Regions from separate parts of the Sphingobacterium sp. UBA7631 genome, predicted to be linked through region 1. Evidence: riboswitches for the same ligand, from Rfam matches in the RefSeq annotation. Region 1 holds a riboswitch; each other region holds the start of a gene.

Region 1 (3,658 bases):
TGCCTGAGGGATTGGTCGATCTGTATAAGGAATAGGCATATCCCCAAGCTTATTCAATTGAATATCCTATACTTACTATTGCAGTAATTTCTTATCTTGGTCCTTATATATTAATATTACTATTGGCCATAATTATTAATTGATTTTGAAACCGTTATTACTGCTGTTATTCACACTCTCATTGTCTTCGTGTACTTTCTTTGGGAAGAAAAAGGAGTTTCCTGAAGGCAACTACCAAATGATATTGGGCTATTCAAATGATGAGTATCATAAATTAAAAAGAGAATCTCCCCAAAATGTGGAGGCAGATACCTATGGTAATGATCCTATTCTATACCGATCCTTTCTTTCGCTTCATGATAAGGACCAGTTTGTCATGGCGATTGATGATATCTTACTCTTTGGTAAGTACAAATTTGACGGTGATAGATTAGAATTGACGGATGAGAAAAAAGGTAGTGTCGCTTTGGATATTGTTAAAATAAAAAAAGATTTTGTTCAGCTGAGAGGTGATTTTTCACAGTTTAGCTCAGCACGTATACCCACTAGTGAAAGACTTTATATCAACTTTGCGTTAGATAAAACCCTTATCCGGGAAACGCCCAGTAAATTTGATAGCCAAGTGAATTTATGGCGAAATGCTCCGGTAAAATCGGAAAGTGAAAAGGAGATAAAAGCGAGGGCCTTGAATTTTGTAGATTATTCTATCGCTTATTTCCAACACATATCAAGCTCTGGCACCCATCACGATTATCGAATGGATGGTGTCGAATCACCAATTATTTATGCCGAGAATGGCATTGTGCTCAAGGCATGGGCAGATGTTCCTGATTCTTGGAAGGAATTATTTTACAACGAAAAAGAGGCATTAGTCGCCTATCACTATTTATTTGACGGATTTAAATATGGATCGAAAGAGGAGTACCATGTTACAGGACTCTTATTGGTCACATTTTATCTCAAAAATTTACGAAATTCTTTGGCAGCTAATCTTTAGCCAATGTTCTTGTGGCATAGTCAATCTCTTCGCTGTCTATGATCCTCGATCGTTAATTCTACTGGTTTTTCTAGGTCTTTAACTATTGGTAGGGTGAAGAATCCTGTCGTTGCATGGACACAAAGCTAAAGTGACGTTGAAACATCGTTTATTGAAGTCTTTTTGCTGCTATTTTTGCCTTTTCGAAAAAATATTTTTGTCTTTTGATTTTTTAAAACGATATTAGCAACGCTTATAGAGAAAGGCCGAGGGAATAGACCCGTTGAAGCCTTAGCAACCTGTATTGTTCAAGGTGCTAAATTCTACCCTACTCCATGTGGGAAAGATAAGTTACATGTAGATAAACGATTCCTCGACGTGTGCGTTTCGATGTAAGCCAACCAAACTAAAAACAGTTTTTTAATGAAGATTATCGATCATATCCAGAATGCCAAAGGAAAAACATTGTTTTCTTTTGAGCTATTGCCACCGGCGAAAGGGCAGGGCATCCAAAGTATTTTTAAAACCATGGATGAACTGATGGAGTTTAAACCTCCTTTTATCGACGTCACCTACCATCGGGAAGATTATATCTATAAAGAGCATGCGAGTGGATTACTGGAACGTGTTTCCTATCGTAAACGTCCTGGGACAGTGGCGATATGTGCGGCCATCATGAATAAATATAAAGTGGATGCGGTGCCACATTTGATATGTGGGGGGTTTACAAAAGAGGAAACTGAAAATGCATTGATCGATTTGAACTTCCTGGGGATAGATAACGTTTTGGTGTTGCGGGGTGATGCACGTAAGGGCGATGCCGATTTTATACCAACCGATGGTGGACATGCTTTTGCAACAGACCTATTGGAACAGGTAACCGATATGAATAAAGGAAAGTATCTGCATGAAGACATTATCACGTCGGAAAAGACTGATTTTTGCATCGGAGTAGCCGGGTATCCCGAAAAGCATTTTGAATCTCCAAATTTCAATACTGACTTTAAATATCTGAAACAAAAAGTCGATATGGGAGCAGAGTTTATTGTGACTCAGATGTTCTTTAATGTTGAAAAATACAAGGAATTTGTAACAAAATGTAGGGACAATGGAATCCATGTGCCCATTATTCCGGGATTAAAACCACTGACAACAAAAAAGCAATTGGTGACCTTGCCAAGAATTTTTCATTTAGATATTCCAGAGGAACTGAGTGACGCTGTCGCGGCATGTAAAACGAATGCCGACGTCAGACAGGTAGGTGAAGAGTGGTTGGTACAACAGTGTCAGGAGCTGATTAAATTTGGCGCTCCGGTATTACATTTTTATACGATGAGTAATCCTGGTCCAACAAAGAAGATTGTTGAAAAACTAGCCTAACTCATAAAATGATAAAAAAGGGAGCAGATAAGCTCCCTTTTTTATGATAATATTCATTGTGAAAGCCTGAAATAGGTTGAAAGTCTCGGCAGCGTGGTTTAGGTCGATCTCTATATTCAGTGTTGAATAGCCTGTTTACAGTCAGGTACTGGTGTTAAATAGTGTTAATTCGTGTGTCGGAGTCAGGATAACTTTTTAACTTAAAGTGCTAAAAAGGATTTTAACAATAGACCAATTGACCTTATGACGTACAATAGATTAAATTCTCTACTCGGTTTTGCTTGCGGACTAATTGCCACCTGTGTATATATCGCTACAGTTGAAAAGACGGTAAGCTGGTGGGATTGCGGTGAATTTATAGCCTGTGCCTATAAATTGGAGGTGGCACATCAACCGGGAGCACCATTGTTTCTTCTTATTCAGAATATATTTTCTAATCTCGCTTTAGGGAATAAGGGGCAGATCGCCTATTGGATGAATATAGGTTCTGCAGTTTGCAGTGGAATTACTGTTACCTTTTTATTTTGGACAATAACCGCCATTGCTAAAAAGCTACTCAACAAAGACAAACAAGCTTCTTTGTCAACCTACCTGCAGATCTTCGGCGCAGGAGTTGTCGGTGCAATGGCATTTAGTTTCAGCGATTCATTTTGGTATTCGGCAGTAGAATCTGAAGTTTATGCAATGTCTTCCTTATGTACAGCAGTTGTATTTTGGGCAATTTTAAAGTGGGAAGTCCGTGCAGATGAAGACGGTAGCGATCGTTGGCTGGTTTTTATTGCTTTTGTTATGGGGCTTTCGATCGGAGTGCATCTATTAAATCTTTTAGCAATCCCGGCTATCGCGATGGTTGTTTATTTCCGAAGAGCGCGACAGGTTAATGCGAAAGGGACAATAAAAGCTTTCCTCGTCGGAGTGCTGATCTTGGGGGCCGTTTTGTGGGGAATTATTCAATGGTTAGTCGGTCTAGCGGCTAAAGTGGATCTCGTATTTGTGAACTCATTGGGAATGGGATTTGGTACCGGAATTTTTTTCTCGTGCCTATTATTGGGGGGATTGATAATTTACGGTCTATATTATTCCTATAAAAAGCAGAAATATACACTCAATACAGCCTTGCTGGTTCTTTGTTTTGTTTTATTTGGATACAGTTCCTACACCATGGTCATGATCCGTGGGAAAGCAAATCCATCCTTGAACAATAATGCGCCGGATAATGTATTTTCTTTTTTAGGATATTTGAGCCGTGAACAATATATACGGGAACCGTTACTCAAAGGACCTTATTATGACTCGCAAGTG
Region 2 (3,658 bases), on a different contig from region 1:
GCCATCGTGGCCATAGGTCGATTCAATCTCTTGATAATGGGCATTGGGAACATGTTGCGCGATGAATTGTTGCTCTTGTGGCGGAAACAACAAATCTGTATTAACGCTCAGGACTAAAGTTGGACAATCAATGCTCGCCAAAGCAGATTCAATAGATCGTCTTCCCCGACCTAAATTGTGGCTGTCCATTGCTTTGGTCAGGAAATAATAGCTGTACGCATTATAGCGTTTCACCAATTTTTCACCCTGATAGTTCTGATAGGAGGATGCTTTATAATGATCGAGTTTTTCGTTATCATCTTCCTTTTGCGTGTTGGCATACGTTGTATAGTTGCGGTAAGACAACAGTGCCATAGCGCGTGCAACTTTCAATCCTTTAGCTCCACCATCAGGGTGATTGGCGTAAAAGGTTCGATCAGTTGTAATGGCCAGACGTTGACTTTCATTGAATGCAATACCCCATGGTGAGTGGACGGCATTTGTTCCAACCACGATGAGATGGTTGATGGCTATACTGTGCGATACGGCCCATTCCAATGCTTGTTGACCGCCTAATGACCCCCCGATAAGGATCTCTATTTGTTTGATTTCCAGGTGGTCCGCAAGGACTTGATGTGCGTGGACCAAATCCCTCACTGTGAATTCGGGGAAAGATAGGTAATAGGGTTGTCCGGTTGCTGGGTTTACAGATAGCGGATTACTGCTATTATATGCTGATCCTATGACATTGGCACAAATAATATAATAATCGTTTGCATCAAACAACTCACCTGTTCCAAAAAGACCGGACCACCAATCCAGCACATCTGCATTGGCCGTTAATGCATGGCAAACCCAGATCACATTGCTGCGATCTGCGTTGGGTTTGCCAAAAGTTTCATAACTGATTTGTAAATCAGTAAGCTCTCTTCCATTTTCAAATACAAAAGGCTCCGGGTGCAGATATATATGCTTACTCATTTCATGTTTAAGTTTTAAGCCGAAAAAATCTGATTATTTAATTTTATCAAAAGCTTGTTGTAAATCAGCTTTGATATCATCAATATGCTCTATTCCTACAGAAAGACGTAATAAGCCTTTGAAGACTCCGGCATTGGCTTGATCTTCATCACTCAATTGTTGATGGGTTGTAGCTGCTGGATGAATAATCAATGACTTCGTATCACCAACATTGGCTAAATGACTGATCAATTCTAAGCTGTCGATAAAGCTATTGGCCTTTTGCGCTGCGTCACCTTTAAGCTGGAAAGAAAGTACCGCGCCATAGCCATTTTTAAGGTATTTTTGTGCGTTAGCGAAGCTCGGAGAGCTTTTTAATCCCGGATAGTTTACTTTTTCTACCTGTGGATGCGCCTCAAGCCATTTTGCGACCTCTAAAGTGTTGTCTACATGGCGTTGCACCCGCAAAGACAAGGTTTCAAGTCCTTGTAATAATAAAAATGAATTGAAAGGGGAGAGTGCTGGTCCGAAATCCCGGAGCCCTTCCACACGCGCCCGAATGGCAAATTGAATATTTCCGAATGGTCCGCTTTCACCGAAAACTTCGGAAAATACTAAACCATGATAGCCTTCAGATGGTTCGGAAAATTGCGGGTATTTTCCATTGCCCCAATTGTAGTTTCCGCCGTCGACGATGACACCGCCAATGCTTGTGCCATGTCCACCGATCCATTTAGTTGCCGATTCAACAACCACATTTGCACCATACTCCAGAGGTTTAAATAAATAACCTCCGGCTCCAAAAGTATTGTCGACGATTAATGGTAAGTCATATTTTTTTGCTACGGCAGCAATTTTTTCAAAGTCGGGAATATTGAAACTTGGGTTTCCGATTGTTTCAACATAGATTGCTTTTGTTTTATCATCAATGAGCGCTTCAATTTTATCTGCTTCGGCGTCTGTTGCAAAACGAGCTTCGATGCCTAGGCGCTTAAAAGAAACTTTAAACTGGTTGAATGTACCGCCGTATAAGTTGGATCCCGCAACAAAATTGTCACCACTTTCCAAAATATTATTTAAAGCTATAAACTGTGCCGCCTGGCCGGATGCAACAGCAACAGCTGCAACTCCACCTTCCAGTGCCGCAATACGTTGTTCGAAAACATCCGTAGTAGGGTTCATAATCCGTGTATAAATATTACCGAACTGCTTTAATGCAAATAAGTTTGCGCCGTGTTCGGCATTTTCAAATACAAAAGATGTTGTTTGATATATAGGAACTGCTCTAGATCCCGTAGTAGGGTCAGCGACTTGACCAGCGTGAACCTGAAGAGTTTCGAATTTTAAATTTTTGTTTGAAGACATAATATATCAGATTTTAAGGGTTCAAAAAGAAATTGCAAAGTAAAAAGAGAAGCATACACACCTCCTTGAAGGGTCTGTTAAATCTTTATCCAAGAAAACGGAAATTATTTTTAACAAGCATGGAAGTGCATATGCATACGCATTCGCATCGATACAATTGTACGATGGGTTACACTTTCGCTTATCGTGCGGTTCACTTGTGTTGAACCTGAATTTTTAATGGACTTCAGTAATTTAATAATCATTGTCTTATGTCATTTATATGCTCCAAAACGATATTGTTTTGGACAGGAATTGGCACCTTTTCAAACAAATTGAAGGTTGCCAGTGGGTCATTGAGCCAGTCTCTCGCCACTTCTTTATAAATCAAGACCTACTGATGAAGGGAGGTGTTGATTAGAAATCTTCTTTCGAAGACGACACAAATATAAACTCTTTTTTTATTAAAGCAAAAGAAATGCTATTTTTTAGTTAAAGGAATTTTGAATAACATGCCGATTGGCATCACATATCTTCCGATGAAACCGCAAAAGTAACTGTCAATCGGGTATTATGATTTCTTTAAATTGATCCGTTCTGCAGTTTGATTTAAATCTGTTAGAAGAGGTTTAAGCGCATCGATTCTACTATGGATATCATAGGCGAGGTGGCGATTCGTCTTTTTGCTTAACGATAGCGAAAGGCCCACCAAATGGGAATTGACCTGATATGCGAGTGCCTGAAAATGGTGAATATGTGACCAATCCATCCATTTGTGCTCGGGTTCTTTTTTCATTTGATTGATGGCGTCTGAAAACAGGGCCATGGCGGTCTGCGCCTTTTTACGAGCCAGTCGTATATCAAACGAACTTTGTCGTTCGTCCGACAGACGGTTATTGATGATCTGGAAATAATGCGCGTTGTAAAGGGATACCTCTTTTGCCAGCTGAACCATGCCTGTGCTCTGGCGCACAGGTATCAAGAAATAACCCGCTATAGCCAAGAATGCTCCAATCAGTGTGAAAAGTATTCGGCTGCCTAAAATGAGATTGATGTTCCCTTCGAACAGATTGAGCGCAATCACAATTCCCAAGGTAATGAAGATGACACTGACCATATAATTAGATCGGTTGAACAAAAAGAATCCAAAAAGACCCAATGCAGCTATGGTTAGGAGTGCTGGAAGAAAATGAATAGAAATTAAGCAGAACACACCAACTATAATACCCGAGAATGTACCGACAATACGTTCTATATTACGGGTTTTTGTCATTGAAAATGCTGGCCTGGCAACAATAGCGATCGTCAGTAAGATCCAATAGGTATATTTAAAATCAAAAAATAAAATACCGATCAATGCACCTGTTCCAAAAAG
Region 3 (3,658 bases), on a different contig from region 1:
ATGTGTGTGTGAATCTGTGTATCGTCTTCAACATTTGATGAAGAGACACGGAAAGCACGTACTGCCCAGTTCAAGTAATCTTTTTGATCAGCTTTACGTAACGGTAATCCTTCACGGATAGCTGGTTCATCGATTTGTATGATTTTGATACCTGCTTTTTCCAAGGCTTGTACTTCATCCAAGATCGCCAATGCAATTTGGTAAGTCGTTGTTGAGCGCGGTTGATCGTTACGTACGAAAGACCATTGTAAGATTGTTACAGGACCAGTCAACATACCTTTAACCGGACGATTTGTCAATGATTGTGCATATGAAGACCAACGGACAGTCATATCTTCAGGACGGTATACGTCACCATAGATAATCGGAGGTTTTACACAACGTGAACCGTAAGATTGTACCCAACCATTTTGTGTGAAAGCGTAACCAGCCAATTGTTCACCGAAGTATTCAACCATGTCATTACGTTCGAATTCGCCGTGTACTAATACGTCGATATCCAATTGCTCTTGAAGACGGATGGTGTTTTCTGTTTCTTCTGCGATTGCTTTATCGTATTCTGCCTGCGTAATAGCACCCTTTTTCAGATCTGCTCTCCATTTACGAACATCTTTCGTTTGTGGGAATGAACCGATAGTTGTGGTCGGGAACGCCGGTAAGTTGAATTTCGCTTGTTGCGCTGCTTTACGGTCTGCAAATGCTGAAGTGCGTTTTGCATCGTCATCAGTAATATTGCTTGTACGTGTTTTAACCTCTGGTTTGTGGATCAATGGAGAGGTACGGCGGCTTTCAGCAGCCGCTTTGTTCGCTTCGAAGCGTTTTGCTGTTTCAGCATCAACTTCTCCCTCCGCTAGTACGGCTAAGTCTTTTACTTCAGCTAATTTTTGTTTAGCAAATGCTAACCAGTTTTTTACTTCAGTTGGTAGCGATTGTTCATTGTGTTCATTGTCTAAGTCAAAAGGAACGTGCAACAGTGATGAAGAAGGAGCTACCCATACACGGTCTTTTCCTAATGCATCAACAGCCTGTTTGATTTTAACCAATGATTTTTCGTAATCATTTTTCCAGATGTTACGGCCTTCAACAATACCTAAAGATAATGTTAATGAAGCAGGAACTTTAGCCAATACCGTATCCAATTGATTTTCACCGCGTACCAGATCCAAATGTAAAGCATGGATAGGTAGGTTAACTGCGATATCTTCGTTGTCTTTTAAAGATTCGAAGTAAGTCGTTGCGATTAATTTGATATTTTTTGCTGCTGCAGCTAATTTTTCGAAAGTAGGTTGATATAAAGCTTTTACTTTAGCATCTAAATCCAATGCTAAGAAAGGCTCGTCAATCTGAACATATTGTGCACCAGCATCAGCTAGTTTAGCTAGTATTTGCTCATATACTGGAATAAGTTTATCCAATAAATCGATACGGTCGAAGCCAGCTTCTTTTTCTTTACCGATCAAAAGGTATGTAATAGGACCTAATAGAACTGGTTTAGTATCGATGCCCAATGATTTTGCTTCGTTGTATTCATTTAAGAATTTTTCGGAAGTCAATTTGAATTCTTGATCTTTTGTGAATTCTGGTACCATGTAGTGGTAGTTCGTATCCAACCACTTGGTCATTTCCATTGCAGTCACGTCGATTCCTTCTTGTTGGAAACCGCGCGCCATGGCAAAATATAGATCTAAACTGTAATTGTTGTCTACTTTATTCAATAAAGAATGGTAGCGAGCAGGAATTGCACCAACAGTGAGGGTTAAATCCAATACTTGATCGTAAAAAGAGAAATCATTGGAAGGGATCAAATCTATTCCAGCATCTTTTTGTGTTTTCCAATTGCCTTCACGAATTTTTTTTGCTGTGTCCAATAATTCCTCAACAGAAGATTTTTTAGCCCAATAGGCCTCATTGGCTTTTTTCAATTCGCGGAACGCGCCCACACGAGGGTAACCTAAATTGTTAGTCAATAACATAATGAATGTTTTTAATATTTCTTTTTCAACTATATTTCTTGCTAGAGAGAGAAGGACACACTAGAATTTGGTGACTTCGGCTTATCATTCCCATATCAAGTAGGGTAGAATTTAGCACCTTGTCAAGGGACAGGTTGCTAAGGCTTCATCGGGTCTATTCCCTCTGCCTTTCTCTATAAGCGACGCTAAGTTAGAACATTTCTTTTTGAAATGCAAATTTTTTATAAAAGTGCGTCAATTTTTTATATTCTACTAAGGATGAAATTGTTTTGTTCTTTTATTTTCATCCACGAATTCGAGTAAGTCACGCTTGAATACGTGTGTAGCATAAAAAGGGGAATGACTATATTTTTCATTCCCCTTTTTTTAGCTGACCAAAAGTTTGTAACCTTTTCCGTGCACATTGACAATTTCAACTTTGCTATCTTCTTTTAGATATTTACGAAGTTTACTGAGAAATACATCCATACTTCTACCCGTAAAATAGTTATCATCATGCCATATTTTTAACAACGCTTCTTCCCGGGTCAGCACATCATTTTTCTTTAAGCAAAGCAAGCGGAGTAGTTCAGCTTCTTTCGTGGAGAGTTTTTGCATCTGTCCTTTGTAAGAAATCTGCTGACTTGTATAATCAAAGAAATAATCGCCAATTTCAAATTTATCCGCAACCACTTCTTCTTCTTTGTCTCGAACACTGCGTTTCAGCAAAGCATTGATGCGGAGCAATAATTCTTCCACTCGAAAAGGCTTGGTGATATAATCATCTCCTCCTAGCTCAAAGGCTTCGGTCTTATCTTCCATCATCCCCTTTGCTGTGGCAAAGATAATAGGAACAGTATTGTTTGTTTTTCTGATTTCACGTCCAACTGTAAATCCGTCCTTTTTTGGCATCATGACATCAAAAATACAAAGGTCGTAGTTATTTTTTTTGAATTGAGAAATCGCTTCATCTCCATCCGTGCATAATGTGACGTCAAATTTTCCCTTTAATTCGAGATAGTCTTTTAAAAGATCCCCCAAATTAGGATCATCTTCTGCTAATAATATCTTTTGCATAATGAATATATTAATTTTCACCAATGTCCCTTGATGCTGATAAATCAGCCTTCCTCAACCTTTGAAATTTTTTAAAGAGGAAATATACAAAAAAGGAACGTTTTATTTTTTAATAGGCAAAATTACTTCAAAGGTCGTGCCTTTATCTTTTTCACTTTTAACTGTAATTTTTCCGTTCAGCCTTCTCAGAATGTCCTGTACATAACTTAAGCCAAGGCCAAATCCTTTGACATTATGAACATTCCCAGTTGGAATACGGTAAAACTGGTCGAAAATCTTTTGCAGGTGATCCCGGCTCATCCCAATACCATTGTCGGCTATGGTGACAACAATGGTGTCGCCAACATTTTTTGAATTGATGTTGACATGTAAATCTCCTTTGCTGTACTTGATGGCATTATCCAAAAGATTGTAAAATACATTGGAAAAATGTAACTCATCACCAACGACAACATCCTTGGTCGCTGCAAGATCTATACTGAATTTCCCGCCAATATTTTGCATCCGTAGCTGCATACTGTCCGTTACTGCCGAAACAAGATCATTGATGCATACTTCTACCTGGTCGAGTTTTAGCGTTTCTTTTTCTAGTCTTGCCAAATCGAGCACACGTTCAATATGATTTCCGA
Region 4 (3,658 bases), on a different contig from region 1:
AATTTTTTGGACTCAATTTTCATCAGATCGCGATGCCCATTGTAGAGATTCAGATAAAAATCCAAACCGCTATCGTACAAGTAGTGAATGATATCATGCTGGGAGGGTTTATTTAAAAGGCCTTGATCATAAACAGGCATATTACTCGCATAACTGGCAGAAGCTCTGGCGGAGATTTTGGGCAGCAGTTCCATGCGTTGCTGCTGGACTGCCACCTCACTTTCTTTGAGCTGCAAATAGGACTGCTCGACGTATTTACTGTTCTGGAGTGCTTTGTCGATCATGTCTTTCAGGGACATACGCAAAGAATCGAGGGCGAAGGTGTCCGAAATAGTGAATACTAACAATCCCATAGTTAGTATTCCTTTTGCCCAATGGGGAGGAAAAAAGTTCACGTGTGCTCTATTATTTTTTTGCGTTGCAAACTTAGACACTTATTACAACTTGGATTTCTTCACAAACGCCAATATGTTATGGAAAAAAGACATTTTTTCATCAATTCAAGCAAAAAGACCAATATCTGCCAAATAGGGTTTGCGCTACTCTTTTTACAGCCTATAAAAAAGGCCTCTCAAATCAACATTTGAGAGGCCTTTCGGGGATGGTATAAAACCAGATTATCCGTATAAAGAATCTTCTATTGCATTCCACAATTGTATTCTTTTTTGTAGCGCGATTTTACTGATCTCCTTCATTTCTGCCCATTTAACGTCATCGTCCTTCGCAAGATCTGTGATCATCTGCATGGCCAAAGGTCCATGCTCGTCGCCGTCCAGATCAATATGACGCTGGAAATAATAAATAAAGCTATCCAAATTGGCTGTAGGGAAATTTGTTTTAATTTCTTCCAAGATAGAGGTAAACATTCCCGGAATAAGATCTTCACGCCCGAACGTAAAGGCGGCAGCAATTTTATGCACCTCACCTTCAGCAATCACTTCAAATGTAAAATTCAAAAAGTCTTTGATCCGCTTATCCAATGTTGTCGTCGCGATGACATCGAATATGTCGCTCGATTTTTTGGCATGACCGATAAATTTATTGACCAGATGAAGATCGGCACCCATGGCATCCATGGCGTCCAGATACATTTCAAAATGGCTCAAACGGCGGCCATCAATGTATTCGTCCGACTCCTCTGCCAATACAATTTCGTTGATCAGATAGCGTGTTGATGGATGCTCGCTCGCAAACCAGGGTAAAGTCGTACAGGTCAATTTAATCTGTAAAGCTTTTAGTAAAGACATAAAATCCCATACAGCGTAAACATGCCCTTCTGTAAAAGAACGTAGATTCTTGATCGTTTTGATCTTACGATACAAAGGGTGTTGCAATAATACCTCGCGTTCGGCAGCAATGTATTCATTAATTTCCGCAATTCTATTCATGGCGCAAAAGTATCGTCTTATCTTTATTTATTAAAGTATTTTAAATGAGATTACAGTAGCATGATAAATTGACCGTCCAGCTATCCGCTTCATAACCAAATCAAAAACAACAACCTGCCCCCACTTTGACCTCCCTTGTACTGATTTTAACGCTCATTTACCCTTAAAAACAAAAATATTTTTTATAATAAAAAATACTCTACTATATTTATAGAGTATTCAGAATTGCATGATGCAATACCAACCGAGTGCAGGCACCGCGGTGGTAAATTAATACGGGTTTCGACCAAAATAAACGTTGCAGAACGATTATTTTCCCACAAAGATCTGGATACAGTTTATGGTTTAATCCTTTAAATTTTTAAATTGTATGGCTACTACAACAAATCTTTACCAACACTTACTGGAAAAATTCAGTTATTATTCAACGGATGAACTCATACAGCTTAACAATGACACCATCTTAGGACAAGGCTGGGGATCATCAAAAGCTACCTTTAGAACAGCTTTGATCAGTACGTTCTCCAAAAGAGGACTCGATCTTTCCAACATCGTTTCTAAGGAAGACGGTTTTACCTCGGTGAAGCATGTCCCTGTACGCTTGGAACAGAATGTGTTGATCCCTTTACAGTAATCGTTATCACCGCCAAAAATAGCGCGCATCGAAAAGATTTCGTGCGCGCTGCTGTGATTGGTTTAGGAAATTGCCGATCAGAAGAAGGCAAAAAGTCTTGTTATTTATAGTTTGGATTCTGAATCAGTATCCCTGCGCTTTTCTCAATTTCTGTTTGTGGTAATGGCCAGCGATAGAATTTATCTTCGAAATGATAGGGCACTTTACTGTCTTTGACAGCATTGAGTACTTCACCCGCAATATGCCAACGAATCAGGTCGTAATGCCGTAGTCCTTCAAAAGCAAGTTCGACTCTTCTTTCGTGGCGGATACGGTCGCGCATTTTTTCCTTGGTATAACCGGCAGGGAACCCAGGCATCTGAACCCGACTCCGCAAAGTATTCATGGCATCATAAACCGATTGATCTGGCCCGGCTATTTCATTTTGTGCTTCGGCATACATCAATAACACCTCGCCAAACCGCAGTATAACCGCATCCTGTTGGCTCAATGTTGAAAAACCAAAAGGTAGGTTGGCCGGATCCAAAAATTTCAACACCCCATAACCTGTAGGCCGCGGATTGGACGGTGTATGGATCTTACCGCCGCCAAAATCAGGATGGTCCACAAAAATTGTTTTGCTCAGGCGCGGATCCCTATCTTTGAACGGGTTGGTTCGGTCGGTCAACGGTGATTCACCAAAAGGCAAACCATCTTTGCATTCATAGGTATCCACCAGGTTTTGTAAAGGCGAAGCAGCAATCCAATCGCCTAGGTACATGTCCCAAGGGGTAGTATTATTCGGTGCCAGAAAATTGACCGAAAAGATAATCTCGGTATTATTCTTTTGTGTCGCATCGCGAAAGACATTTTCAAAAGCCGTACTCAGGGTATACTCTTTCATGATATCGGTACATAAGTCTTTTACCTCTTTCAAAATTGCTAAATCGGGCACTCCTTTGTCACCATAAGCCGCAAACAATAAAACCCGTGCTTTCAAGGCTTTTGCTGAACTGGCGGCCGCATGCCCCCCATTATTGAAATAAGGTTTAGGCGCTAAGTTGGCGATCCCAAAATCCAGATCAGCTCGAATCTGTTTTAGTATATTCTCTGCACTTTCCTTTGGCTGACGCTGATTCTCCAGATTGAGGGGAGTCAGCACAAGCGGCACCTCACCATAGATACTGTACAATTGGAAATAAACGAAAGCACGGATAAAGCGGGCTTCAGCTTCCATTTTCTTTTTCTCTGCATCGTTTATGTCTGCCCCTGCATAGCTTTGTAATTTCTCGATCAAACGATTTGCTCTGCCTATCGCTACGTATGCATCATTATAGATACCGGTTTCGTAGCCACCTGTTGTTGGATTTAAATTGCCGCCAACGATTTCGTTGACGCTACCTGAATTGAACTGATTATAGCCATTGTCGGTCAGACAGTCCCGAAAAGGCATCCCATAAGAGAACGTCTCACTCTGCAACGAAGCGTAAACACCGGCCAAGGCATTATCAAAATCCGATTTTTTGCTAAAATAGTTGTCCGAAGCAATCTGATCCAAAGGATTGAGGTCCAAGGCACTGTTACAGGAACCCAAAAATAGTCCGGATAATAGCAACGCTGTTATAAATTTCTTTTTCATAGCACTTAAAAATTAACT

The links. A riboswitch is a leader RNA that binds a small molecule or an ion and turns the genes downstream of it on or off. The one in region 1 is predicted to bind S-adenosylmethionine.
Region 2: it holds a riboswitch for S-adenosylmethionine, as region 1 does, so the genes downstream of both, B3P16_RS08990 (O-acetylhomoserine aminocarboxypropyltransferase/cysteine synthase family protein) here and B3P16_RS13375 (methylenetetrahydrofolate reductase) in region 1, are expected to answer to the same signal.
Region 3: it holds a riboswitch for S-adenosylmethionine, as region 1 does, so the genes downstream of both, metE (5-methyltetrahydropteroyltriglutamate--homocysteine S-methyltransferase) here and B3P16_RS13375 (methylenetetrahydrofolate reductase) in region 1, are expected to answer to the same signal.
Region 4: it holds a riboswitch for S-adenosylmethionine, as region 1 does, so the genes downstream of both, B3P16_RS07845 (hypothetical protein) here and B3P16_RS13375 (methylenetetrahydrofolate reductase) in region 1, are expected to answer to the same signal.

The regions. Positions count from the first base shown of each region.
Region 1 is NZ_DLIX01000007.1:339,419-343,076, reverse strand. It holds gene rimM (ribosome maturation factor RimM) at 1-35, shown strand, start outside; gene B3P16_RS13380 (hypothetical protein) at 146-997, shown strand; SAM riboswitch class I at 1,227-1,329, shown strand; gene B3P16_RS13375 (methylenetetrahydrofolate reductase) at 1,400-2,356, shown strand; gene B3P16_RS13370 (DUF2723 domain-containing protein) at 2,600-3,658, shown strand, end outside.
Region 2 is NZ_DLIX01000005.1:133,148-136,805, reverse strand. It holds gene B3P16_RS08995 (homoserine O-acetyltransferase family protein) at 1-960, opposite strand, end outside; gene B3P16_RS08990 (O-acetylhomoserine aminocarboxypropyltransferase/cysteine synthase family protein) at 994-2,304, opposite strand; SAM riboswitch class I at 2,560-2,672, opposite strand; gene B3P16_RS08985 (FUSC family protein) at 2,855-3,658, opposite strand, start outside.
Region 3 is NZ_DLIX01000003.1:209,945-213,602, forward strand. It holds gene metE (5-methyltetrahydropteroyltriglutamate--homocysteine S-methyltransferase) at 1-1,973, opposite strand, end outside; SAM riboswitch class I at 2,052-2,155, opposite strand; gene B3P16_RS04125 (response regulator transcription factor) at 2,340-3,029, opposite strand; gene B3P16_RS04130 (sensor histidine kinase) at 3,132-3,658, opposite strand, start outside.
Region 4 is NZ_DLIX01000004.1:722,248-725,905, forward strand. It holds gene B3P16_RS07835 (TolC family protein) at 1-353, opposite strand, end outside; gene B3P16_RS07840 (DUF3050 domain-containing protein) at 618-1,388, opposite strand; SAM-I-IV-variant riboswitch at 1,599-1,692, shown strand; gene B3P16_RS07845 (hypothetical protein) at 1,759-2,022, shown strand; gene B3P16_RS07850 (RagB/SusD family nutrient uptake outer membrane protein) at 2,123-3,640, opposite strand; gene B3P16_RS07855 (SusC/RagA family TonB-linked outer membrane protein) at 3,646-3,658, opposite strand, start outside.